Regions from separate parts of the Litoribacterium kuwaitense genome, predicted to be linked through region 2. Evidence: riboswitches for the same ligand, from Rfam matches in the RefSeq annotation. Region 2 holds a riboswitch; each other region holds the start of a gene.
The links. Region 2 has a riboswitch for thiamine pyrophosphate ahead of G4V62_RS15395 (thiamine-binding protein). Riboswitches for the same ligand answer to the same signal wherever they lie in the genome.
Positions count from the first base shown of each region.

Region 1: another riboswitch for thiamine pyrophosphate. It lies ahead of thiD (bifunctional hydroxymethylpyrimidine kinase/phosphomethylpyrimidine kinase); the one in region 2 lies ahead of G4V62_RS15395 (thiamine-binding protein).
Region 3: another riboswitch for thiamine pyrophosphate. It lies ahead of thiE (thiamine phosphate synthase); the one in region 2 lies ahead of G4V62_RS15395 (thiamine-binding protein).
Region 4: another riboswitch for thiamine pyrophosphate. It lies ahead of tenA (thiaminase II); the one in region 2 lies ahead of G4V62_RS15395 (thiamine-binding protein).

Region 1 covers NZ_JAALFC010000028.1:31,523-37,500, forward strand. Annotated here, with positions in the region: gene G4V62_RS13480 (response regulator transcription factor) at 60-761, shown strand; gene G4V62_RS13485 (sensor histidine kinase) at 751-1,863, shown strand; gene G4V62_RS13490 (GNAT family N-acetyltransferase) at 1,870-2,253, opposite strand; gene G4V62_RS20360 (GNAT family N-acetyltransferase) at 2,193-2,432, opposite strand; gene thiD (bifunctional hydroxymethylpyrimidine kinase/phosphomethylpyrimidine kinase) at 2,843-3,655, opposite strand; TPP riboswitch at 3,759-3,864, opposite strand; gene G4V62_RS20365 (GNAT family N-acetyltransferase) at 3,964-4,206, shown strand; gene G4V62_RS20370 (GNAT family N-acetyltransferase) at 4,203-4,496, shown strand; partial or broken gene G4V62_RS13510 (ABC transporter ATP-binding protein) at 4,616-5,517, shown strand; gene G4V62_RS13515 (ABC transporter permease) at 5,510-5,978, shown strand, end outside.
Region 2 covers NZ_JAALFC010000037.1:20,180-26,157, reverse strand. Annotated here, with positions in the region: gene G4V62_RS15410 (ABC transporter ATP-binding protein) at 1-730, opposite strand, end outside; gene G4V62_RS15405 (ABC transporter substrate-binding protein) at 727-1,776, opposite strand; gene G4V62_RS15400 (ABC transporter permease) at 1,816-2,547, opposite strand; gene G4V62_RS15395 (thiamine-binding protein) at 2,575-2,871, opposite strand; TPP riboswitch at 3,048-3,154, opposite strand; gene cls (cardiolipin synthase) at 3,199-4,707, opposite strand; gene G4V62_RS20670 (STAS domain-containing protein) at 5,047-5,964, shown strand.
Region 3 covers NZ_JAALFC010000001.1:149,412-155,389, forward strand. Annotated here, with positions in the region: gene G4V62_RS00780 (M14 family metallopeptidase) at 1-440, shown strand, start outside; gene G4V62_RS00785 (YqgU-like beta propeller domain-containing protein) at 540-1,583, shown strand; TPP riboswitch at 1,625-1,732, shown strand; gene thiE (thiamine phosphate synthase) at 1,812-2,639, shown strand; gene G4V62_RS00795 (thiazole synthase) at 2,645-3,415, shown strand; gene G4V62_RS20500 (FAD-dependent oxidoreductase) at 3,428-3,814, shown strand; gene G4V62_RS00800 (FAD-dependent oxidoreductase) at 3,760-4,548, shown strand; gene G4V62_RS00805 (DUF2759 family protein) at 4,599-4,784, opposite strand; gene G4V62_RS00810 (MBL fold metallo-hydrolase) at 5,249-5,866, shown strand; gene G4V62_RS00815 (DUF2626 domain-containing protein) at 5,911-5,978, opposite strand, start outside.
Region 4 covers NZ_JAALFC010000056.1:6,981-12,958, reverse strand. Annotated here, with positions in the region: gene G4V62_RS17680 (undecaprenyl-diphosphate phosphatase) at 1-12, shown strand, start outside; gene G4V62_RS17675 (sugar phosphate isomerase/epimerase family protein) at 167-985, shown strand; gene G4V62_RS17670 (hypothetical protein) at 1,103-1,402, shown strand; partial or broken gene G4V62_RS17665 (DMT family transporter) at 1,602-1,966, shown strand; gene G4V62_RS17660 (DMT family transporter) at 1,966-2,277, shown strand; TPP riboswitch at 2,402-2,504, shown strand; gene tenA (thiaminase II) at 2,648-3,346, shown strand; gene G4V62_RS17650 (LysR substrate-binding domain-containing protein) at 3,541-4,446, opposite strand; gene G4V62_RS17645 (YeiH family protein) at 4,565-5,572, shown strand; gene G4V62_RS17640 (hypothetical protein) at 5,680-5,838, shown strand.

The sequences.
Region 1 (5,978 bases), on a different contig from region 2:
TTGAAAGGAGTGGCTGTGGTAAGGTAATTTCAGGACAATAAAGAAGGGCAGGGACGACGATGAGACGTTTATTAATCGTTGATGACGATCCAGATATTGTGAACTTGATTGCGATATATTTGCAAAATGAAGGGTATGAAGTTGAAAAGGCATTCAATGGAGAGGAAGCATTTCAAGTCATGGAAGCGCAGGATGTTGATCTCGTCATCCTTGATGTTATGATGCCAAAAATGGATGGGATTGAGGTTACGCGGCGGATTCGTGAAGTTAAAGATACGCCAATCCTTATGGTCAGTGCAAAGGCAGAGGATATGGATAAGATTCTTGGGTTGATGACCGGAGCAGATGATTATATGATTAAGCCGTTTAACCCGTTGGAGCTGATCGCACGGGTCAAGTCGTTACTGCGTCGTTCCTATCAGTATAAACCTAATTCCCCAGCTGAAGAAGACGAGGATCATGCTCATTTGCTACAATGTGGCCCACTGACCATTAACACGGCTCGCCATGAAGTGACGGTTGACGGTGACGTTGTTTCATTAACGGCAAAGGAATTTGATATTCTTCATCTCATGGCTCAGCATCCTGGTCGCGTGTATTCAGCTGAAAATCTATTTGAACATGTATGGAAGGAATCGTATTATTCGTCTAATAATACAGTGATGGTTCACATTAGTAATTTACGTGACAAGATTGAAAAAAAGCTTGGATACAAAATGATTCATACGGTGTGGGGAGTTGGATATAAACTTGAAACGTAAAATCGTTCACCCGCTACAGCTTCAGCTTTTGATTACGATTGGTCTTTCTGCTGTGCTCGGAGTACTCGTAGCGATGGCATTTATTTTTGTATGCATCATTATCGTTTCTATCGGCATCGTACCTCCGAGTATTGTCGATTTAATTCGTAATCTTTTTGGCATAAATTTGGCGATCTTGATTGTCGGAGTTGTTAGTTCACTCGTTTTTTTCGCCTTATTTATTATTTTTTTCACCCGTCGCTGGATGAAGGAGCTAGAGCAAACCATTCGTGGCAGTGAGTATATCGCCCAAGGGAAATTTTCTTACCGGCTTCCCTTCTCACGCAATGAAGAAATCGATCAACTGAGGACAAATTTAAACGCTGTGTCAACGCAATTAGATAGTGCTATTGCCGAGGAGAGAAATGCGGTTCAGGCAAAAAATGAGCTCGTTTCTAACGTGTCTCACGATTTGCGCACGCCTTTAACATCGATCATCGGCTACTTGCGTTTAATTGACGAGGATCGTTACAAAGACGAGGTTGAGCTGCGCTACTTTACAGACATTGCTTACCGTAAATCTTTACGGCTGAATCGAATGGTAAACGACTTGTTTGAGTATACACGCGTAAGCTTCGGTGGAATCCGTATGAATAAACGCCCTTTGGATATTGTTTCTCTCTTACAGCAGCTAGGTTCAGAATATGACAATTCATTTCGCGCTTTGGGAGTTGAATTGAGTATTCATGGTGGTGAGAGGTCGGCAGTAGTTTTGGCAGATGGTGATCAGCTTGTGCGAGTTTTTGAAAACCTTTTTGCCAACTCCGTCAAGTATGGAGCGCAGGGAGGGAAGATTGATGTAGAGATTGAGCTGAACGGTGATGCTGTAGGTGTGAAGGTCATCAACTACGGGGAACCTATTCCAGAGGAGGACCTTCCTTATTTATTTGATCGGTTTTATCGTGTAGATAAATCGAGAACGGATGATCATGGGGGATCAGGACTTGGTCTGGCTATCTCTAGAAGCATTATTGATTTACATGATGGGAAGATACAGGCGGACAGTACCCATGAAAAAACGACGTTCCAAGTCACACTTCCATTGTGGGAGAGGGCTTCTTGACGAAAATTAATGACGCTTCGTCAAGTGTAGCCATTCTCGTTTTAGCAGCCGATGCATGATGACGTCTCGGAGCTCGCCATCCTGCATAATATAATCTTTTAATAAACCTTCTTGCTGAAAGCCAAGTCGTGTGAGTAATTTTAATGACGCTTTGTTTTCAGGCATGACCGTCGCCCCAATTCGCAGAAGTCTTCCTTCCGAAAACCCCCAATGGATCATTGTTGCTAGCGCTTCAGTAGCATAGCCGTTTCCCCAAAAAAATGGGTCCAGCTCGTAGCCCATTTCCACTCGCGCATTTCGTGGCGAGCATTCATGAAAGCCGCAGCTGCCTATAAAGATCGGTCGGCCGTTTTGGTTTTTTCGATTGCCCAGCGAAGACCCCAGCCATATTGAACGCTTTCCCGCAAAGAACGCACTAAAAGGACGGCCTCCTCAAAGGTCGTTAGTTTTTCCATGCCATACATTTTTGTGACTTCTTTATTGCTTAAAATTTGAAAGAGCGGTTGGGCATCTTGCTCTCGTAACGGGCGGAGCCGCAAGCGGTTCGTATAGAGTGTTGGTACGTCCATTGGACAGACCTCCTTAAGAACGGATCGTCAATTACTGTCCTTGAATTGTACCATGAAATAAGTGGTGACATTGATGTCATGCGATCCTTAGCTAAAAAAACCCCGCATCCTTTTGCAGGTGCGGGTAGAAAAGGGGGTGGTTCTCAGGTGATTGATACAGATCGTGCTGTAAATATATGTTAACATATGAAGAAAATAAAATATAATCATTTAGCAGCGCTATTGCAAAAATGCATCATATGATACAGAATATTCAGAATGATAATTTCTTGAATGGGAATAACGAACTAATTTTAGGGAGTAACAGACCATGAATCTTGGAGAAAAAATCACAGCTCCCTTGATTGTATAAAAGGAACTATGATCCATTGAAAAGGTTTGGCAAATAAGAGACGATAAGAGAATACTTTTTATTTGTTTTGGCGACGGCGCCATGCCCAGTGGTTTGTTGGACCGTTCCCGTGACCGATATTTAGACTGTCTTCAATAGCAGCCGAAATAAATGCTTTGGCTGTTTGGACGGCTTCTGGAATAGACGCTCCTTTTGCCAGTGCGGCTGTAATGGCAGCTGAATACGTACAGCCTGTGCCATGGGTATGTTTTGTTGCAACTCGGGGAGAGCTAAAGCTGTCAAAGGCACCATTTGTGTATAAGATATCGGTTGCTTGCTCGTCGTCCATACGATGCCCGCCTTTTAACACACAAGCCGTTGCCCCATAGACCTCTACAAGTTTTTTTGCTGCATCTTTCATATGCTCTATTGTCGTAATGGACTGACCGACCATCTCTTCAGCTTCCGGAATGTTTGGCGTCACGACAGTCGCCAGAGGGAGCAATTCGTTTAACAGACTGCTTCGAGCGTCTTCTGCAAGCAAAGCGTCTCCACTTTTAGCAACCATCACCGGATCCATCACATAATTTTTTACTTGCTCTGTTTTTAGTACATGTGCTGTTACTTCAATGACCGGAACGGCAGAAAGCATGCCGGTTTTTACGGCGTGAGGTGGCAGATCTTCAAAGACGGCTTTTAACTGATCCTCAATAAAAGAAGTCTCCATATTAACGAAAGAACGTACACCTAACGTGTTTTGGCTGACGACAGCTGTGATAGCGCTTGTGCCGAAGACATCAAGCTCTTGAAACGTTTTTAGGTCAGCTTGAATACCTGCCCCTCCCGACGGATCAGTGCCGGCAATCGTTAAAGCAATAGGTAATGTCATCATGAACCCTCCATATGTATTAAGAACTGCGAGAGAGCCACAATAAAAAAACCGTCTGCTTCTGGTCATCAGAGAGCCACACGGCATATGAAAGCATGGTAATCATAGCTTTAGCCGATAGCTTCCCTACGCTGGTCTTAACCAGATCAGGTTCAAAGGGTCAAAGGATTACTTCTCTCAGCCTTTTTACTAAGGCTCCCCTAGCAGTCTTTCCTGTATATGTTGATCGTAACTCAATGACCGGCTATTGTGAAGCTTTTGCTTCAGAAAATTGGTTTTCTCCTGCAAATTGTAAAGGAGGTTCATAGCAAATGACGATTTGTGCTGACGACATAGACATTCGTCCTCTGCAGACAGTAGATATCCCAAAAATGTCCAAATGGCTGCAAAATCCAAGCCTGTTACAGTATTATGAGGGGAGAGACCGTCCGCATGACGAGTCACTCGTCCAACACCGCTTTTTTCGCAAAGAAAAGACGAAGCGAAGATTCATTATTCTTTTTCGCCATGAGCCGATCGGCTACTGTCAAGTTTATCAGCTGGAAATGATATGAAGGCCGGTTATGGTTTTCGGGATGAACGGATGACTCTAGGGATGGACCAGTTTATTGGCGAGCCCAATTATTGGGATCGGGGGATTGGACAAGCGTTTATGAATTTCATGTTAAAACGGTTGACTAAGGAATTTGGCACGTTTCGGGTGGTCGTTGACCCTCGGATACAAAATCAACGAGCGATTGCGTGTTATTTAAAAAGCGGTTTTACGAAAAGGAAAGAGTTACCACAGCATGAGTTGCATGAAGGTGTTTGGGAAGATTGTGTGCTGATGTCTGTAGAGGTGTAACAGAAAAACGAGCTCATGAAATACAGTATCTCTAATTGACAGATGGAGATTGCAAAAATGAAACCTTCTTCTGTTTATTCGCGTATATTTGTTAAACAACAAAGGAAGGAGACTGAACAATGGACGGTCTCACATTTCATCAAGTGAGTAAAGACTTTGGAAAAAATCGAGCAGTTGACCGGCTTGATTTCCATATTCCACAAGGGCAGATGTTCGGCTTTTTAGGAGCAAACGGTGCAGGGAAAACAACGACGTTTCGCATGATTCTCGGCATTTTTTCCCCTTCTGAAGGTCATATTGAATACAATGGGCAGCTGATGAAGCCGATGAGTCATGATTGGATTGGTTATTTACCTGAGGAGAGAGGGCTTTATGCTAAACAGACAGTAGAAACGCAACTGACCTATCTCGGTCGTTTGCGCAATATGAAGCGAGGTGACGTTAAAAAGGAAATAGCGGCGTGGCTTGAACGTTTTCGCATTCCTCATTACGCCAAAAAAAAGGTAGAAGAGCTGTCGAAAGGAAATCAGCAAAAAATTCAATTCATCGCGTCTGTATTGCACCGACCGAAGCTCGTCATTTTAGATGAGCCGTTTAGCGGGCTTGATCCCGTCAACGTCGAACTCTTTAAGAGCGCTGTAAAAGAGCTGGAAAACAGAGGAACGACCGTGCTTTTTTCCAGCCACCGTATGGAGCACGTGGAAGAGCTATGTGAGCATATTTGCATGCTGCGGCAAGGAAAAGTCGTTGTGAGCGGTCATGTGAAGGAAATTAAAGCCGCAGAGCCCCGCAGCTTTGTCCGCATTGATGCTCCATATTCGCTAGATTGGTTGTCTGCTGTCTCGGGAGTGAAGGATGTGCAGCTGTCAGCGAACGGGGCCAGAGTGGAAATTGAGCATCCGGAAGTGGCTGAGACCCTGTTTCCCGTGTTGCAAGCAAAGGCTTTGTTCGTAAGTTTGAGTTAGAAGAGCCGACGCTCAATGACATCTTTATCGAAAAGGTGGGTGGGCAAAATGAATAAATTTTGGACGACCGCTCGCTTCACCTTTACGAAGCATGCCAAAACGAAATCGTATGTAGCAACGACGATAATCGCATCATTGTTCATTGTTTTTATGCTTAATATTGACCTAGTGATATCATTATTTAATGATGACGCGCCAGAGACTGTGGCTGTACAGACCGATTCTGACGAACTCTACGGTGATGTAAAACAAGCGCTTAATGACATTGACGCTGCGATGACACTTGAAAGATTTGCAGGAAGTACAGATGAAGCCAAAGCAGCAGTTCAAGACGGAACATACAGCGGTTTTCTACAAATGGATATTGCTGAAGGGTTACCGCAAGCGTCGTATTTACAAAAAGAACAAACCTCAAGTCCAACAGCAGAATCACTCAATCAAGCCTTGCAGCAAGTCAAGGAGTCGTATGCATTAAACGAGGCGGGGTTAAATGAAGAGATTCTTGAAGCGATAAAAG
Region 2 (5,978 bases):
AGTCGAGCAGCTCTTCTTTTTGTTTCATTAATGAATGGTCGGATAAATCTTTTCGAGACCGAGGGCGTTGTCCTGTCACCGACATTTCTTTAATGATTTTCCCAGGACGTGGCGACATGACATAAATTCGATCAGAAAGAAGAAGTGCTTCTTCGATATCATGGGTGACGAAAAAGATCGTTAAAGAAAGAGAGTCTGCGAGCGATATAAGCCACTCCTGCATGCTTAATCGTGTCAATGCATCTAGCTTTCCGAATGGTTCGTCAAGCAGGAGTAGTTTTTTTTCAGTAAGGCACGTGCGCAAAAAATTGGCGCGTTGTCTCATACCGCCGGAAAGCTGATCAGGATAATGATGTTCAAAGCCTTTTAAGCCGAAGGGCTCCATCCATTCCATCGCGCGTGCTCGAGCTTTATTTTTAGAAATGCCTCGGATTTCTAATGGGACGGTGACATTTGCAAGAATGGTTCGCCACGGCAGAAGCACATCTTTTTGCGGCATATAGCCAGCGTATCCGGTCGTGCCAACGACCGAATGTCCCTCAAGGAGTACATCCCCTTCGTCAGGCTTTTCCAGACCAGCCATTATGTCGAGCAAGGTGCTTTTTCCACAGCCGCTCGGACCGATGAGTGAAACAAATTCTCCTGAATACATGGCTGCGTTGGTCGGCTGTAAAGCGACGGTTTGAGCAAATGTCTTCGTTACGCCAGTCACTTGAATGATTGGGTTCATGATGACGGATCCGGTAAGAAGCCATTCGTAAAGGCTTCCTCGACATTCAGTTCTGCTTCAATTAATGATCGCTCAGCCATCCAGTCCGCATAGGCAGCCCATACCTCTGTTTTTTGTAGGCCCCATTGCTCGCTGTCCGCTTGAAATTGTGAGCTAAGGTATTGCTGACTTTCTTGTACAAGGTCTTCATCTAGCTCAGGTACAGCTTCGAGAAGCGTATTCGCGGCTTGTTCTGGCTGCTCAATTGCGTCTTGATAGCCTTTGCTAGTTGCTTCCATAAAAGCCTCAGCCAATTCAGGCTGGTCGGAGAGAAGTGATTCATTTGCGATGATAACAGGTGTGTAATAGTTCAACGCCGGATCGAGTTCACGGAGCGATATCGTATTAATCTTTTTGCCGGCAAGCTCAGCCGCGATTTTATCCCACCCATCAAAAAGCCACATAATGTCGGCATCACGGCCGATCGCTTTAACAAAATCGGTTGCTCCGAGTGTAATCAGTTCAAGCTCATTAAAATCGGCGCCTGCGTTTTCCATGACGGCTTGAATGGTCGCTTCTTCACTGGCAGAACCCCAACCGCCGTATCGTTTACCTTCGAAATCATTGACTGTTTCAATGCCTGAGTCTTCAAGAAATGCAAAGGATGACGTATTGTTTTGGATCACGGCCGCAATGGAAACGACAGGGATGTCGTTTGTTCTAGCCATGGTCACGTTTTCCTGGTTGCTAATACCAAATTCTGCCTGGCCGGCTGCAACCATTTGGTCGGAAGTGTTGCCCTCACCAGGCTGCTGAATGGTTATTTTTAAACCTTGCTCCTCATAGTAGCCGTTTGCCTGTGCAACATAGAGCCCTGTATGATTCGTGTTTGGAAGCCAGTCGAGCATGACAGTCACTTCAGTCAGGTCAGTGTTGTCAGATGTGGGCGTGGCTTCTTTGTTCCCCGCAGTATCGTTTGAGCTTTGGTCCGAAGGCGCGTCTGTACATGCTGCGAGTAATAAAAGTAAGGCGAGCCATCCAACCTGAAGAATATGATGTTTTTTCATTGTGATTCACTCCTTGATTTTTCTAGGCAAAACTTCGTATTACTTTTTTTTCGCCTGGTAGTGCCATGACATTGTGAGTCTGGCACAGACCTCAATAAGTAAAAAGATGGTCAAACTGAGCAACACGACGACGATGATCGCTGCAAAGACACGATCGGTTTGGAACGATTGAGAAGATCTCGTCATAAACACGCCAAGTCCTTTGCTCGCTCCGAGCCATTCACCGATAACAGCTCCCATGACGCTGTAAGTGCCAGCAATTCGTAAGCCGGAAAAAAATGAAGGAAGCGCGCCTGGAAGTTTAACCATCTTAAATTGCTGCCAGCGGGACGCGCCCATTGAACGTAAAAGCCTGAGCATGGACGGATCGACTTGCCGATATCCGTCGGCTAGGCTAATCGTAATAGGAAAAAAACAGACGAGTGCGACGACAATAATTTTAGGTAATAAGCCATAGCCAAACCAAATCATAAACAGTGGTGCCAAAGCGATAATCGGGATCGTCTGCGAAATAACGAGCGGTGGGTAAATAGTTTGTCTAATCCAATAGGCTACGTCTGTTAACGTCGCGATGGTCACAGCGACGATAATAGCAATGCTTAAGCCAGCAAATGTTGCCATTAAGGTTGGGCCGATGTGGGTGAACAATAAATCACGTGTTTCCCAAAGCGTTTGTATGACGACGCTAGGTGGTGGCAAAATCCACTGTTCAATTCCTGTCCCCCAAGTGGCGATTTCCCATAGGAGAAGGAGGAGTAAAATGAATAGCACTGGTAAGGCGATGCCGCTCCATACTTTTTACCCTCTGTATTTGCTGATTTTTTCATCAAGAGTGACGCCTCCATCTGGGCGGTAATGGATCTTTACATGCGTCATGACTTCATGAGCACCTGCAGCAATGCATGCGTCCTGGGCTTGTTTGACAATTTGCAAAAGGTGATTTAATTCTCCCTCCATCACCGTTTCCATTGGTCCGACCACATAAGAAACACCAGACTGAGCAACGACATCAATCGCGCGGTCAACAGCGTCATACGAACTCTCCCCAGGATTCATTTTCGGTAATACTTGAAAACCTAAGTTTACAGTGGACATACGATCTCCTTCCCTTCATTTGATGTATCATTGAATCACTGCGTAAACAACGCCTTCGACTCGTTTAAGTTGATAGCGGTGTATGATCACAACAGCTCATGCTTTTTTTGCGCATAAAAAACATCGCTAAAGAAGCGATGTATATACCAAAGCAAAAGTAGCCACATGATCTATAACAAGCGGCAACTCGCTGACATCCCTTCGCTGGCATGATCCAGATCAGGTATTTTGGGTCGGTGACAAATCACCCTCTCAGCCAAAAACGGCTCCCCGCAGCATATTCAATTCAAGTACACTATAGCATTCAGATCATAAGGTGTCTACTGTCTACAAGACCGGTGAAAATAAGCGAGAAAAGGATTCTTTCACCCGCATTGAAAAAGGTCTGTTTTTCCATTCAGAGGATATAACTTGCCTGCAATCGTTAAGGTCGGATTGGTAATCATTTACAAGTGTAGCGACAGCCTTTGATTGAAACAGAAATACATTCGCTTCAAAGTTTAAGTTAAAACTGCGCAGGTCGACATTCGCTGTCCCGATTGAAGCGACGTTTTCATCGACAATGATGACTTTTTCATGGAGAAAACCTTTATGGTACGTGTAAATATCTACGCCTTTAGATAAGAGCTCTGCAAAGTAAGATTGTGTCCCGTAGCGAGTAAAAAAACCATCGTTTTTTTCCGGTACCATTAAACGAACATCTACACCTCTGGAGGCGGCTGTGCTTAACGCCGTACGCATCGCTTTGTTAGGTATAAAATAAGGCGTAGCAATCCATACCGATTGTCGTGCTTCAGTGACCATCGTAAAGTAGATGTCGGCCATTGTTCCTTGCTCAGAATCTGGACCGCTTGACACGATGTGTACACCACCATCCGCACTTTCTTGTAAAAGTGCTTCATTGGAAATGAACTGTTTAATGGGCAATTTTTCTCCGCTGACATATTGCCAGTCCATTAGAAAAATCGTGTGCAAATGTTGAATGGCTTCACCTTTAATTTTGACATGTGTGTCGCGCCAGAAGTTAAACTCTCGTGAACGACCGATATACTCGTCTCCGATATTCAGTCCACCGATATAACCTGTCTGCCCATCGATAATGACGATTTTGCGATGGTTTCTAAAATTAACTTTTTGGGTTTTGAGTCCTTCACTCAATGGAAGGAATGCATAAATGTTGACACCGGACTGTTTCATTCGTTGAATGGCTTTGCGCTTCAACTGAATGCTTCCAATGCCATCGTAAATGACACGGACATCTACACCTTGCTCCGCTTTGTCACAAAGGATGTCAATGATCGTCGTCCCGATGTGATCTGAGCGAAAAATATAGTACTCTAAATGGATAAAGTGTTTCGCTGTCTTCAAATTGGTGATCAGGTCGGGGAATTTTTCTTCGCCGTTTGTCAGTATATCGGCATTCGTATAGAAGCTCATATCATTTTTTGTCGTTTGTTGAATAAAAGTAGAGATCGTTTTTTCTGTTTCTCCTAAACCTTGCCACGTATCGCGAGGCTTGTTGTTATGGAGGCGATCAAAGTACCAGCGATTGTCTTGTCGTTTTTGCCTGAATAAGTGTCCCTTTACTTCCAACTGCCCGGTCATTAAGTACAGGGCATAGCCTGCAATAGGGAAGAAGATCATTGTATAAATCCAGAGGAGTGTTTTGTAAGGATTTCGGCCTTCGAGTAGAATGGCAAAGCAGATTGAAGCTATGATGAAGCCATAGATGAGCCAAGAGATGAAGCGTTCTCTGTCATCGACCCAATCACTTATCCCTAGGAAGAAAGAAGCAATCAATAGCAACATTAAAAAGACCTGTCTCGTTTGTTTCATTGTCGGTTTTCCCTTTCCGTTGTTAGCAGTCCTTGCAATGATAAGGATATACCCGTTTATGCCATTATTTAGGCTTGGTTTTCGTGTGACCTATTCAAGTCTTTACGGATATGCACGCTTAGATGACCAGGTTTTCTTAAGCAATGCAGGGTCCGATTGATTTTTTGGATGATATAAAATTTTTATAGACGTAAAATACTTGTTTATTTATATGAGGAAACGGGAAAAGCAATGGGACTTACTTCATAAATGCTAACGGACTAGGCTGGTGCTCTAGCAATTGAGTTGCTGTGGCTCGGCCTTTTGCTTTTAAATACAGGAAAGGTGGTGGCGGTGCTGGTGGGGGACAGTTTACGGCGCCTTGACGTCCCTTTATACAGCAGGATCATGGAAGACGTGTTGAAAAATATAAAAGACATATTGCTAAAAGAAGGTATTCATTTACGTAACCAAGCTGATGAATGGATGATGACGTATGGTGAGAAAAAGTTGAATGGTCTCAGGAACAGTCAGTCCGATCAACTGTTTCTCAGGTTAATCAATACGTTAGCCGAACAACTGACTGAGTCACCAGATACCACTCACACAAACGACCATTTACAAAGCTGGGTGAGTGATGCTTCTCAATTTGCAGCACAAAACGACCATAGCTTACATGGAGCTTTACAAGTTTTAAAATACACTCGGTTGGCGATTTGGAAGCGCATGGAACGAGAGTTTGAGGACAGGCGCTTAGACGAAAGTGGGTTGCTGACAGCGGGTTGTCGTATTGATCTGGCGATGGATGAGGCCATCATTGCCTTTATGAAACAGTTTTTAAAAAATCAAGACAATCTCCTCCAGGCGGCTCATCAATCCATTAGGGAGTTATCGGTCCCTGTCGTTCCGGTTTTTGACGGTGTGGCGATTCTTCCTTTAATTGGCGAGATTGACACGGATCGTTCACACTTTATCATGGACAATACGTTAAAGCGCAGTATGGATTTACGATTAAATTATATGATTATTGATGTTTCTGGGATTATGAACATGGATACCTATGTCGCTCGTGAGCTTTACCAAATTACTCAATCTCTTAAGTTGATCGGGATAAAGGCATACTTAACAGGATTACAGCCATTGGTGACGCAGACAATTGTGTCTCTCGGCATTTCATTTAAAGAAATAGATACGTTTGGAAGCGTCCAACAAGCATTAGAGCATATTGGTGTTGTATCTCATTTACAAAAAACAAAAGACTTAAATACCCCGTCATAAACAGTGTTTTAAAA
Region 3 (5,978 bases), on a different contig from region 2:
ATCAGTTTCCCGCAGGATGGGAGATTGAACAACAACGAAAACCGCAAGCGCCTGCACATAGAGATTATCCAGGACCTAAGCCTTTAAGTGAGCCAGAAGCGCTGGCTATGGAAGCGCTTGTCTCAGCAAACGATTTTGAGCAAGTCGTTGCTTTTCACACCCAAGGCAAAGTGATTTATTGGGGATATCAGCACAAAGAGCCAACGGTATCAAGACAAATAGTGACTTCGTTTCAAAACGTTTGCGGTTATGAGCCGGTCCAAACCATTGACAGTCACGCTGGATTTAAGGACTGGTTTATTCAAACGCATAGACGACCAGGGTTTACAGTAGAGCTCGGAAAAGGGATCAACCCGCTGCCGCTGAGTATGTATCGTGAGATATATCAGGCAACAGAACAAATTATGGCCGCCTTTTTAAAGACAAAAGATTCCTGCTAAAAAGAATAGAGTGGAAACGATTGGTTTTTCATTGTGAAGTCAAAACCTAAACGGTAGAATAGAGAGAAAGAATGATAGATGATGGAGAGAATAATGTGGATGAAAATGTTGAAAGGGGTCTTGCTTTTTTGCCTAATCTTATTGGTGAGCTGTAATCAAGCGTCATCCCTTGGTCAAGCAAGTGTCAGTGCGAAAAGCTTAGAATTAAAGCAGGTCGGTATCAATGGCCTTGTCACTTTAGAAAGGACAGATGATGAGGCTTGGGAATTTATTCAATGGAAAAATAACGCGGAATTATATTTCTTAAAAAGGGAGCCTGAGAAGACCACGATCGTGCTTTATCATTTACATACCGGCTCGCAAAAAGTGTTATATGCGACAACGGATATTGTCAGTGCTGCCCAATATGAGCGAAGCCAGCAAAGGTTTGCTCTTCATACAAGCCAAACAGGGACAGACAGCACATTGTTAATCATCGATTCGGACGGCAACGTGTTAAATAAAAAAACAGCACAGGCCAATGACCTGTATATTGCGTTAAACCCTATGAATGCCTCGACTATGGTCATCTCTTCATTTAATCGAGACTGGAGCTTTAACACAGAAGTATGGAACTACGATACGGATGAGGTTATGAAAGTGGATACGGCCTCACCATTTGTCAAATGGATTAATGCATCTTCACTCATGTACCAAAATGCTGAAGACAATTCGCTTCATGTCGTTGAGAAAGAAGCGCATTCGGACATTCCCTTGCAAGCAGCTGTGAAGGATTTTTATATTGATGCACCAAATGTAGCCTTACTCCTAGAGCGTGAGTCTCGTCTCATGATCGGTATATATAAGATCGTAGAAGGCATTTTTCAAGAACAAGCGATGATTCCGTGGAAGGGAGACAGCTTTTTTTTGCCACCGTTGCAATTTCATCCGGAAAAAAACCAATTTTTTGTCATGCAAAATCGTATGGAGCAATCAATGTTACATACGTATCGTTTAAGCGATGGTGAGTCGCTGCAGGAGGTTCAATTGCCGATGAATCATCGTCTCGATGTATCGCCGAATGGTGAGTGGGCTATCGTACATTCTTACGATCAGGCAACGATTGTTCGCTTACGATCTAGCGAGACGAAGGAGATTTTGTAGCTGAGTTGAGAAATCTTTGATCATTTGAGATAATATAGTGAATGAGTGACTAGAGGTGCCCAATATGGGCTGAGAAAAAGAAATCGATTCTTTTACTCTTTGAACCTGCTCTGGGTTGTTCCAGCGAAGGGAAGTCACGGTGTAACGTTAGATGGGTTGATTTATACCATCCGTACAGCCGTTTCCCTATGGAAAACGGCTTTATTTTTTATAAAGGAGGATTTCTATATGCAGCTGGGACCCGTTTATTCTATTACAGGAGAAGTTTTTCATCCAGGTGTATCCATGCTTGAAGTCATGGAAGAGGCGCTCAAAGGTGGAGCTAATATTGTGCAGCTAAGAGATAAACATTCTTCTAAGCCAGTCGTTTATGAGAAAGCAAAGCAGCTAAAAAAGCTGTGTGATCAATATGATGTACCATTCATTATAAATGATTACATTGATATTGCTCTTGATGTGGATGCCACAGGGGTTCATCTCGGTCAGGACGATACACCGATTGAAGAAGCTAGAAGGCAGCTTGGTCCAGGTAAAGTGATCGGTATTTCAACTCACGGAATGGAGCAAGCTTTAGACGCACAAGCGAGAGGTGCGGATTATATTGGGGCAGGACCAGTCTACGAAACGAACACGAAAGAAGATGTTGTTGCGCCGGTAGGTCTTGAATATATTAAAGCGTTAAAAGAAAGTAATCTTCATATTCCGTTTGTTGCGATTGGTGGCATCAAGCTACACAATCTCCAAGAAGTCATCGAGGCAGGTGCAGCAAGCATTTGTATGGTGAGTGAAATCGTTGGGCATCAAGATCCCGCCTATGTCGTTCGGAAGGCGCATGAGTTGTTAAAAACGCATAACAGCATTTCGGTTCAATTGAATGGTAAAACGACAACAACGAACGTAGAAACGGTAGAAGCGCTTGTTAAAGAAATTGGCATTGACCCTGGTCTCGTTGTTACAGAAGTGGATGGGCAGATTATTCAAGAGGAAGACAGACATTCTGTTCTTCTTCACGATGGTATGTCAATAGAAATGGTTCAGTTTGTCGGAGGAGGATAAGCTTAATGAATCAATCATGGACGATTGGGGGGAAGACGCTCACTTCACGAATTTTTCTTGGGACTGGGCGATTTCCGAACCCGTTTGTACAAAATGAAGCCATTGAAGCATCAGAAGCTAACGTGCTAACGTTTGCCGTTCGGCGTGTCAATGTCGAAAATCCGCATGAAGATGCTATTTTACAACATTTAGATCGGCCGTTTGTCTACTTACCAAACACTTCTGGGGCGACAAATGCCGAAGAAGCGATTCGAATCGCAAAATTAGCGAGAGCGAGCGGGCTAAGCGATTGGATCAAAGTAGAAATTAGCGTTCAAGACCGAACGTTAATGCCTGACCCGATTGAAACCCTGAAAGCGACAAGGATACTTGTTGAGGAAGGTTTTAAAGTCTTTCCTTATACGTCCGACGATCCTGTGCTTGCCCAACGATTAGAAGAAGCCGGGGCGACAGCTGTTATGCCAGGTGGGTCACCGATAGGAACAGGCTTAGGGTTATTAAATCCATACAACCTACAGCAAATTTGTGAAACATTAACTGTTCCGGTCGTGATTGATGCTGGTATTGGCTCTGCTACAGATGCAACGTCAGCGATGGAGCTAGGCGCCAGTGCGGTGTTAATTAATACCGCAATTGCTCGCGCGCAAAACCCGGCAGCAATGGCTACGGCGATGAAGCATGCAGTCATGGCTGGGTACACAGCAAGACGTGCGGGGCGGATTCCGAAAAAACAATATGCGACTGAGAGCAGTCCGATCCACGGTAGGCTTTCGTAAAGGAGAGAGAACATGCCGCAGCAATCGATCAACATTGTAGGCGGAGGAGTCATCGGCCTTTCCATTGCTTTTGAAGCAAGACGACGAGGGTACGACGTCCGTATTTTTGAAAAATCCGCCTTTGGTGGTCAAGCATCCGGAGCGGCAGCTGGAATGCTGGCACCATATGCGGAGGTTGAAGAGGACCCAGATGATTTTTTTGTCTTATGTCAGGATAGTTTGCGTCTGTTCCCTGATTGGAAAGACGATATTCAATCCGTCAGCGAACAGCCATTTGAATATACTGCTAGCGGCAGCTTAACGGTTTTTTTCATGAAGCCGATCAGCTGGCTGCTGAAACGACGATGGAATGGCAAAGTAGCTTTGGTGTTGAAGCAGAATGGTGGGACCATCATCTAGTGCAAAAAAAAGCGCCTGGACTTAGTAACAGAATTACCGGCGCCATTTATCGACCTGAGGAAGCGCATGTATATGCGCCACATTACGTGCAATCATTAAAGATCGCTTGTGAACGCATCGGTGTGCAATGCTTTGACCATACATTTGTTCAACCGGTGCAGGATCTTGAAGCAGGTCATGTAAAAGCCGGAGATCACGTGTATGAAGCGGATCAACTAATTATTTGTTCAGGTGCATGGGCAAAGGAATGGGAGGAAGCTTTAGCTATTGATATTCCCATTATGCCGATTCGAGGGCAAATTTGCGCCTATCAAGAGCCACCATATTCTCTGCCGTATATCGTGTTTTCAAGCCAAGGTTACCTCGTTCAAAAAGAGACAGGCGTCGTCGTCGCAGGAGCGACAGAGGATATTGCTGGATTTCAAACGAGTGTAACTGAGCAAGGCATTCAACGATTGCAACGGTGGGCACCAAAATTAAAGCCTTCTCTGCAAGATGTAAAGCCCTTCCATCAATGGGCGGGATTACGACCAGCGACGAGAGACGGTTATCCGTTGATCGGTCGTGTAACGAAGAACCCGGCCGTTTTGTTAGCTTGTGGTCATTATCGAAACGGCATATTATTATCACCGGTGACCGCTAAGCTTGTTGCTGATCTACTGGAGGAAAAATCGGGCGTCAAAGAACGACTTCAATCGTTTGACCCGACCCGTTTTCAATTAAATGCTGTATAAAAAAGCCGTTAACCCTTTGACGAATCGTCGGGTTAACGGCTTTCATTTCATTAATAGGTTTGCGGACCATTAACAATAAGGCTGACGAGCGTGCTGACGGAAAACCATCCGAATACAGCGACCGTTGCTGCAGAGAAAGCAACAGCAATAAAATTCTTTGCGGAAAACGATCGGAAGAATCCGAAGACACCAAGAATCGTAATGATCCCAAAGATAATGATGATACCCAAGATCATCCCTCCCTTTCTAAACAGTGCATTGCTTGACACGTTTTTTAGAGCCTGCAACACGAAGAGCATGAGCATCCGGAGATGTGTCATGGCTATAGAGCTTTCATTAAGTGGTTGTCTACATGCCATGATACAATCCATTCATTCATGGCGAAGCTTACATGCATGACATACATGACGAAACGCAAACAAATGCTATGTATTTAAGCCTCGCTAGATGAGAGATCAGCATACGCATAAGACATTCATGGACAACGAGGGAATGTCCCTTTGAGCTCATAATGATGCAATTCGATTCCTCGTTCGTGAAGGCATGCCAACGTTTTTTTATTATATATAGAACGCATACATCCCTGTCGGATATATTTTACTCTTTTTTGTATCATTTGTCGATAAGCATAAGGAAAATATATGCTACGATGATAGGGATGAATGATTAAACAAGCCATTTTATTTTTGGAGGGTATAAGATGTCCTATCAAACATTGTCTTTAGGATTATTGGGGACCAATGCGTATGTGCTGACGAAAGATAACACACATCTCATTATCGATCCCGGTGATGAACCAGAGCGTCTTTCTCAAGAGCTCTCAGGGGATGTTGCAGCGATTATCCTGACTCATGCTCATTGGGATCATATTGGCGCAGTTCAGCCGATGCTTGAACAACATGAATCAATTCCTTTATATGTGCATGCTCATGAGGAGTCATGGCTTTTTGATGCTGCTAAAAATGGGTCCGCAAAAATGGGTGTTCCTGAAGTTAGTATTCGCGAAGGTGCACCAATCCATACGTTAAAACAGGGGAAATTATCTATCGGTCCATTTGATTTTCTCGTTTTAGAGACGCCAGGCCATTCACCTGGTAGCTGCTCATTTTATTGGGAAGAGGAAAATGTTGTTTTTGCAGGAGATGCTTTGTTTAAAGGAAGTGTCGGGCGCACCGATCTATACGGGGGAAATGGCGAGCAGCTCTTACAAAGTATTCAACAACAATTGCTCACTTTACCTAAACAAACTGTTGTCGCACCAGGACACGGGCCGCAGACGACAATTGAAGAAGAAATGACAACCAACCCTTTTTTATAACGTAAAAAACCCCTTTAATAGAGGGGTTTTTTCATAAAAGTGAATTAATGTACGCCAGGTTGGAAAACAAACGTCGTGTAATATGTGAATCCGGCAAAAAACACTGTTAAGT
Region 4 (5,978 bases), on a different contig from region 2:
ATTTATTTCTAAAGAAACAAGGATCAATTAACTGAGGAAGGTGACAGGTATTTGCTGAAGCGAGGCCTACTTTGTTGTTTCATTCAAGCCTAGACTTGACCGCTTGTAGTACATTGGGTACTTTTTAGAGGGACTATTCAGAATTTTAATGAGGAGCTGGTGACAGATGTCTGCTACTTTTGGAGTTAGCACGTGGAGTTTGCATCGTTGTCTTGGACCATTGCATTGGACGGTTTGGAATGATGATCAGAAAAGACAGGAAACAATAATTGAGCCTCAAGCTGAAGAAGTTACTTTATTGGAACTGCCGTCGCGGCTAGTGAACGAAGGATATCTATACTTAGAAATTTGTCATTTTCATTTCCCGGATACATCTGAAGCGTATTTGAGTGATTTACGACATGCTGTACAAGCGTCAGGTATGATATTGCACACGCTTCTACTTGATTATGGTGATCTTTCTACAGACGATGACGTGAGAAGGCAAGCTGATATTAACTGGGTGAAGTCTTGGATTGATATTGCCGAGCTGTTAGGGGCGACAGCGGTTCGTGTCGTTGCTGGTGAACAGCACCCGTCCCCAGCCTCTTTGCAGCGAAGCGCCGAGGGATTGGCTACGCTCGAGGTGTACGGGAGAGAAAAAGGGGTTCATGTCGTAACAGAAAACTTTAAAGCTTTGACCGCACGTGTAGAAGACTGGAAAACGACAGTTCAATCAATTACGGGGGCAAAAAGAACAATTGTTGATTTTGGCAATTTGGCAAAGGAAGAGCGTATAAAGGGAGTTGAATTTGGCTCAGCATATGCACATTCGTTTCACGTGAAACCCCCTGAGCTACCAACTGGGAATATTGACGAAGAGGAATTGCGGCGAATGCTTCAAGCTGTCTCATCAGAAGCACCCCTCATTGTGATAAATTCTTTTCCAGGAAATATGTGGAACGGTATTGCGAAAGTAAAGCAGGCGGTTGAAGCACAGTATTAAGGTGTGCATCCATTATGAAAGAATAATGAAAGCTTGTCCTTATGCGATTTCCCCTGTTTATTCTTTCGGTATTTGTGGTATAGTTCAATTGAGGAAATTAATTAAAAGGAGAAGATTATGTCTCTACCTACAATACTTAAATGGGTTACAGGTGTCATCGAAGCGGGGTTAGGTATTCCTTTTATTGGCGGGATATTTATTGTAGCCAACGGATGGGCGCCACTTTGGATCATGCTCGTTGTTCATGTCGTCGTCTTGCTTATCAATCGATCACACAAAAAACGTATCATTGGTCCAGCGTTTGGTATTGGTGCAAGCTTGCTAGGCTTTATTCCAGTGGTCGGGATGATTAGCCATATCGTCGCTGCCATTGTTTTACTGATTGATGCATATGTGTCAACGAAAGAGGAGAAGTAACAATGATGCCCGTGTAAACGGGTTTTTTGTCGTCCTTCTGATGCTAAGGTGGTAAAACGAAGAAGGGCAAATTTCCCCCGTTTCATTATAAAAAAAGCGAGAGTGATCAGAAGAAATTCTTGCTCTACAGCACCTTTCCCCTTATAATACGAACGGTAGGTAGTTGTAACTAACAAACGGTAGTTAGGGGAGAGAGGCCATGACAGAAAAGAAGGCTTGGACGTATATATTTTTGCGGCCGTGTTAGAAATTGCTTGGGCGTTTGGAATGAAAATGTCTGAAGGATTTACACGACCATTAATCAGCTTTGTCACAATTGCCTTAATTGTCATTAGCTTTTTTGTTTTATCGAAGAGCATGCAAGTTGTCCCTGTAGGTACTGCTTACGCTGTGTTTACTGGCGGAGGCGCTGTCGGCACAGCGATCATTGGCATGACCTTTTTGAATGAGGAAACGAGTATCATTCGGGTGATCTTTATCGGAATTCTCATTACAGGCATTATTGGGCTTAAGTTCGTATCCGGGGATTCTAAAAAGGCACAGTCAGAAGAGAGGGCGACATAATGGCTTGGATCATTTTACTCATCGCAGGTTTTGCAGAAATCGGTGGCATTCTTGCTTTGAAAGCGTCGGAAGGATTGAGCCGTCTGAAGCCAACGATTTTTGCCATTGTTTTTGGCGGATTGAGCTTTTATTTGTTGTCCGTTGCTCTCAAAGAATTGCCGTTAAGTACAGGGTATGCGGTCTGGACGGGAATCGGCGCTGTTGGCAGCGTATTGTTCGGAATGTGGATTTATAAAGAGCCAAAAACGGCTGCCCGCTTGTTTTTTATTGCGCTCATTGTGACCGGTGTCGTAGGCCTTCGGTTTTTTTAAGCGCATGACGTATTGTCTCGCGGATGTTGACGATGATGCATGTAAAATATTTAAGGTCGCAACAGGATTACAGTACACCTTGACATTAAGAGCTCGGTTAGATATGTTGAAAGGGAATACAATGACAGTCCACTGGGGGCGCCATTTGGCTGAGATAAGGAGTGATCCTTAGTCCCTTTGCACCTGATCTGGTTAATGCTAGCGTAGGGAAGTGGAGACGGCTCATGATGCGTTTTTTAAACCTGTGCATACGACCGTTCCTACGTGTTTAGGAGCGGTTTTTTTGTTGGGTACAGACAGTCGTTTAGTCGTTTTCATGAAGGCAATGCATAACAGGTTCCCCAGTAGCTGATCTACAAGGAGGATTCTGATGTCATTTACTGAAATGTTACGCGCTGAGAATGATGCCACGTTTGAAGCTATTTTTGATCATCCGTTTGTTCAAGGGTTAAAAAAAGGTGATGTACCGAAAGAAGCATTAATCCATTATGTGAAACAAGATTTCGAATACTTAAACGCTTTTATGAAGGTTTATGGATTGGCGATTTCAAAATGCTCATCTCGAGAGGATATGTCACTGTTTAATGAGCAGATTTCGTTCGTGTTGCACAGTGAGATTCACCCGCACAATAATTTGTGTCAAGTGGCGGGCGTTCGCTATGAAGAGCTACAAGGATTTCCTTTGGCGCCAACGGCAAACCATTATGTTATGCATATGATGAATACAGGGCACCAAGGTACGCTTGGGGAAATTATGGCTGTGTTGCTGCCGTGCCCGTGGACATACCTTGAGATAGGGAAACGGTTAGTGAATGAAGTGAATCCACAGCCAGGTGAGCATCCCTTTTATGACTGGATTCATTTTTATGGAACGAGCAGTATGGATGAATTAACGAAAAGCTTGCGTACATGGCTAGACGCATACGTAGAGGAAAAAGCGGCTCCGTGGGAAAAGGAAAAAATGCGCGAAGCTTTTGCGAAAAGTTGTCAGCTAGAGCTCGGCTTTTGGGAAATGGCGTACAGTGTAGAAGAATGGCCCGTTCAAAATATTCTCGAAGACATGAAGTGATGTCAGTCCACGTGGATCGCATCATGGTGTCCTTTGTTTAACTTAAAAGCGTTGACTGTTGAGACGTTAAATGAATTGAAATCCCCTTTCCTATGTAGATGTTGGAAAGGGGATTTTGCGATTTTAAACGTGTAATTATGTAATTGGCACCGTAGAGGTGCAGTAACCAACTAAAATATTCAAAAGCTGATGTGCTATGGCGTTGTTTTTATTTGCTGCTCGATCGAAGTCTTTAAATGGTTGATAAAGGCATCGACAAGTAAGGTTTTTGGAGCTTTAGGAAGAATGAGGTAAAAGTGACGTTTCGTTGCGGGCCAGTCGATCATTGGGACAATCGAGATTTCTTTATGCTGCAATGCTTTTTGCACAACCCATTTGGAAAGAATGGACAAACCGAGTCCGTTGGCAACGGCTTCTTTGACGCCATAATTGCTAGAAATCGTCGTTTTTTGTGACACGTGGATATCGTTGTTTTTAAGAAAATCATCCATATAGGCTCGTGTGCCTGACCCTTCCTCTCTTTGCACCCAAGACCATTGGGAGAGCTGTTCCTTCGTCACTGGAGCATCTAGCCGGTCGGCCAGGTCATTTGGTGCGATGAGCACCATTTCATCTTCCATCATTGGTATGACGTCGAGCTGAGGGTGCTGAACGTGACCTTCGACGAAGCCCATCGTATACACGCGTTGATACACATTTTCGACAATATTTGTTGTATTTTCAATGGACATCGTTAATTCCACCGCTGGGAACGATTTTTGAAACGGGGCGAGCAACGTTGGCAGGACAAATTCTCCAATGGTGTAGCTTGCTCCGATTGATAAGGCACCTTCAACGCGCTGATTCATGCGGGCGATGTCTTCGATCGATTGATCATAATGCTCGACAATTTCTTTAGCTCTTTTGTAGAAAAAAGCACCTGTTTCCGTTAAATGAAGAAAACGTTGGGAGCGATCAATCAGAATGGTATTAAATTCTTCCTCCAATTGCTTGATATGTAGACTTACACTCGGTTGTGATATTCGCAATTTTTGCGCGGCTCTTGTGAAGTTTTTTTCTTCCACAACGGTGATAAATGTTCTAACGGGCTCAAGGGCCATCTGATGTCCTCCTCGTCATTAATCTTTCTGATGATTTTGATCAGGGATTTGTATTTCACGGCGCGTGTTCTATTTAGTATAGTGCAGAGACAAATAGAAGAAAATGGGGGAGACATAAATGGAACAAATGCAACATCGGGAGAACGTGCGGTTCTTCGGGGGGGTCATGTTTACGCTCGTTCTCGCACTCGCCGGTTTTTTATTGGCGCGCATACCTGGATTGTCCGCGGTCGGGCCATTAACGATAGCGATTGTCCTTGCCATCGTTTACCGGTCTTTTCTTGGTTATCCTCAAAAAATAAAGGCAGGAGTTGTTTTTTCTTCAAAAAAAGTGCTTCGCTTTGCGATCGTGCTTTATGGTTTTCAATTGAACTTAAATGTCATTTGGCAGGATGGGCTAGGTGTTTTGTTAAGCGGTGCTGTCATAATCGTCCTTGCCATCGGCGTTATGCTCTTGATCGGGAAATGGTTTAAAGCCGATCGTTCGTTGAGTATGCTGTTAGGTGTTGGTACTGGTATATGCGGTGCTTCAGCGATCGCAGCAGTGTCACCTATTATTCGGGCGAAGGATGAGGATACGGCGATTGGTGTTGGTCTCATAGCCCTTGTCGGTACGGTGTTTGCGTTGATCTTTACGGCATTAAGCCCTGTTTTGCCTTTAAGTCCGGTGCAATATGGAGAATGGACTGGCTTGACTATCCATGAGGTTGCGCAAGTCGTTCTTGCTGGGGCTGCCGGTGGTGAAGATGGCTTAGCGATGGCGCTTTTGGCGAAATTAGGCAGGGTGTTTTTGCTTATTCCAGTCTGCTTCATTCTCATGGCTTTAGTATCTCGTAAGAATGAAGGTCGTAACGTGCGTGCGCCGTTTCCCTGGTTTTTAATTGGTTTTGTGGCAATGAGTGCCCTTGGGACATATGTTCTCGGTCCGGTCGTACCGGTCACTGAACAGACAATGGAGTTTGTATCTACATCTGCTAGCTTTTTATTGACGATGGCGATGGCGGGCTTAGGGTTAAATGTTGACATCCGTCAACTTGGCCAAAAAGCATGGAGACCGCTACTTACATTAATTGTTACAAGTGTTATCGTGTCCGTGGCGGGGTATGTTTTAGTCGTTGCATTTTAATGATTTATGATTTGTCGCGGTTCGTTGATGCATAGTTTCTCACAGATCATCCACACTATGTAGAAAGCAGGTGGCTTGACTACGCAAATGATAAAGCAGGTGAGATGATGAAAATGCAACCTCCATTAACCCGTGATGATGTATTAAGGCCAGCGAATGTGCGACGGTCGGCAAGTGACGATTTTAGTGAGCTTCAAGCATTGCAGGAGACGGCAGATGAACCGTCCTCGACCGCACATGTGACTGAAAGGCCATACTGCAAATGACCATGAAAGGAGAACGATGATGGGGAAGACGAATCAACCGCAAAGAAAAGAACAGCCAGAAATTGAGCATACGACGCTTCACCCAGACATTGAGCGTGAGCAGGAAACGATTAAAAACACCGAAAGCAGATCATAAGTAA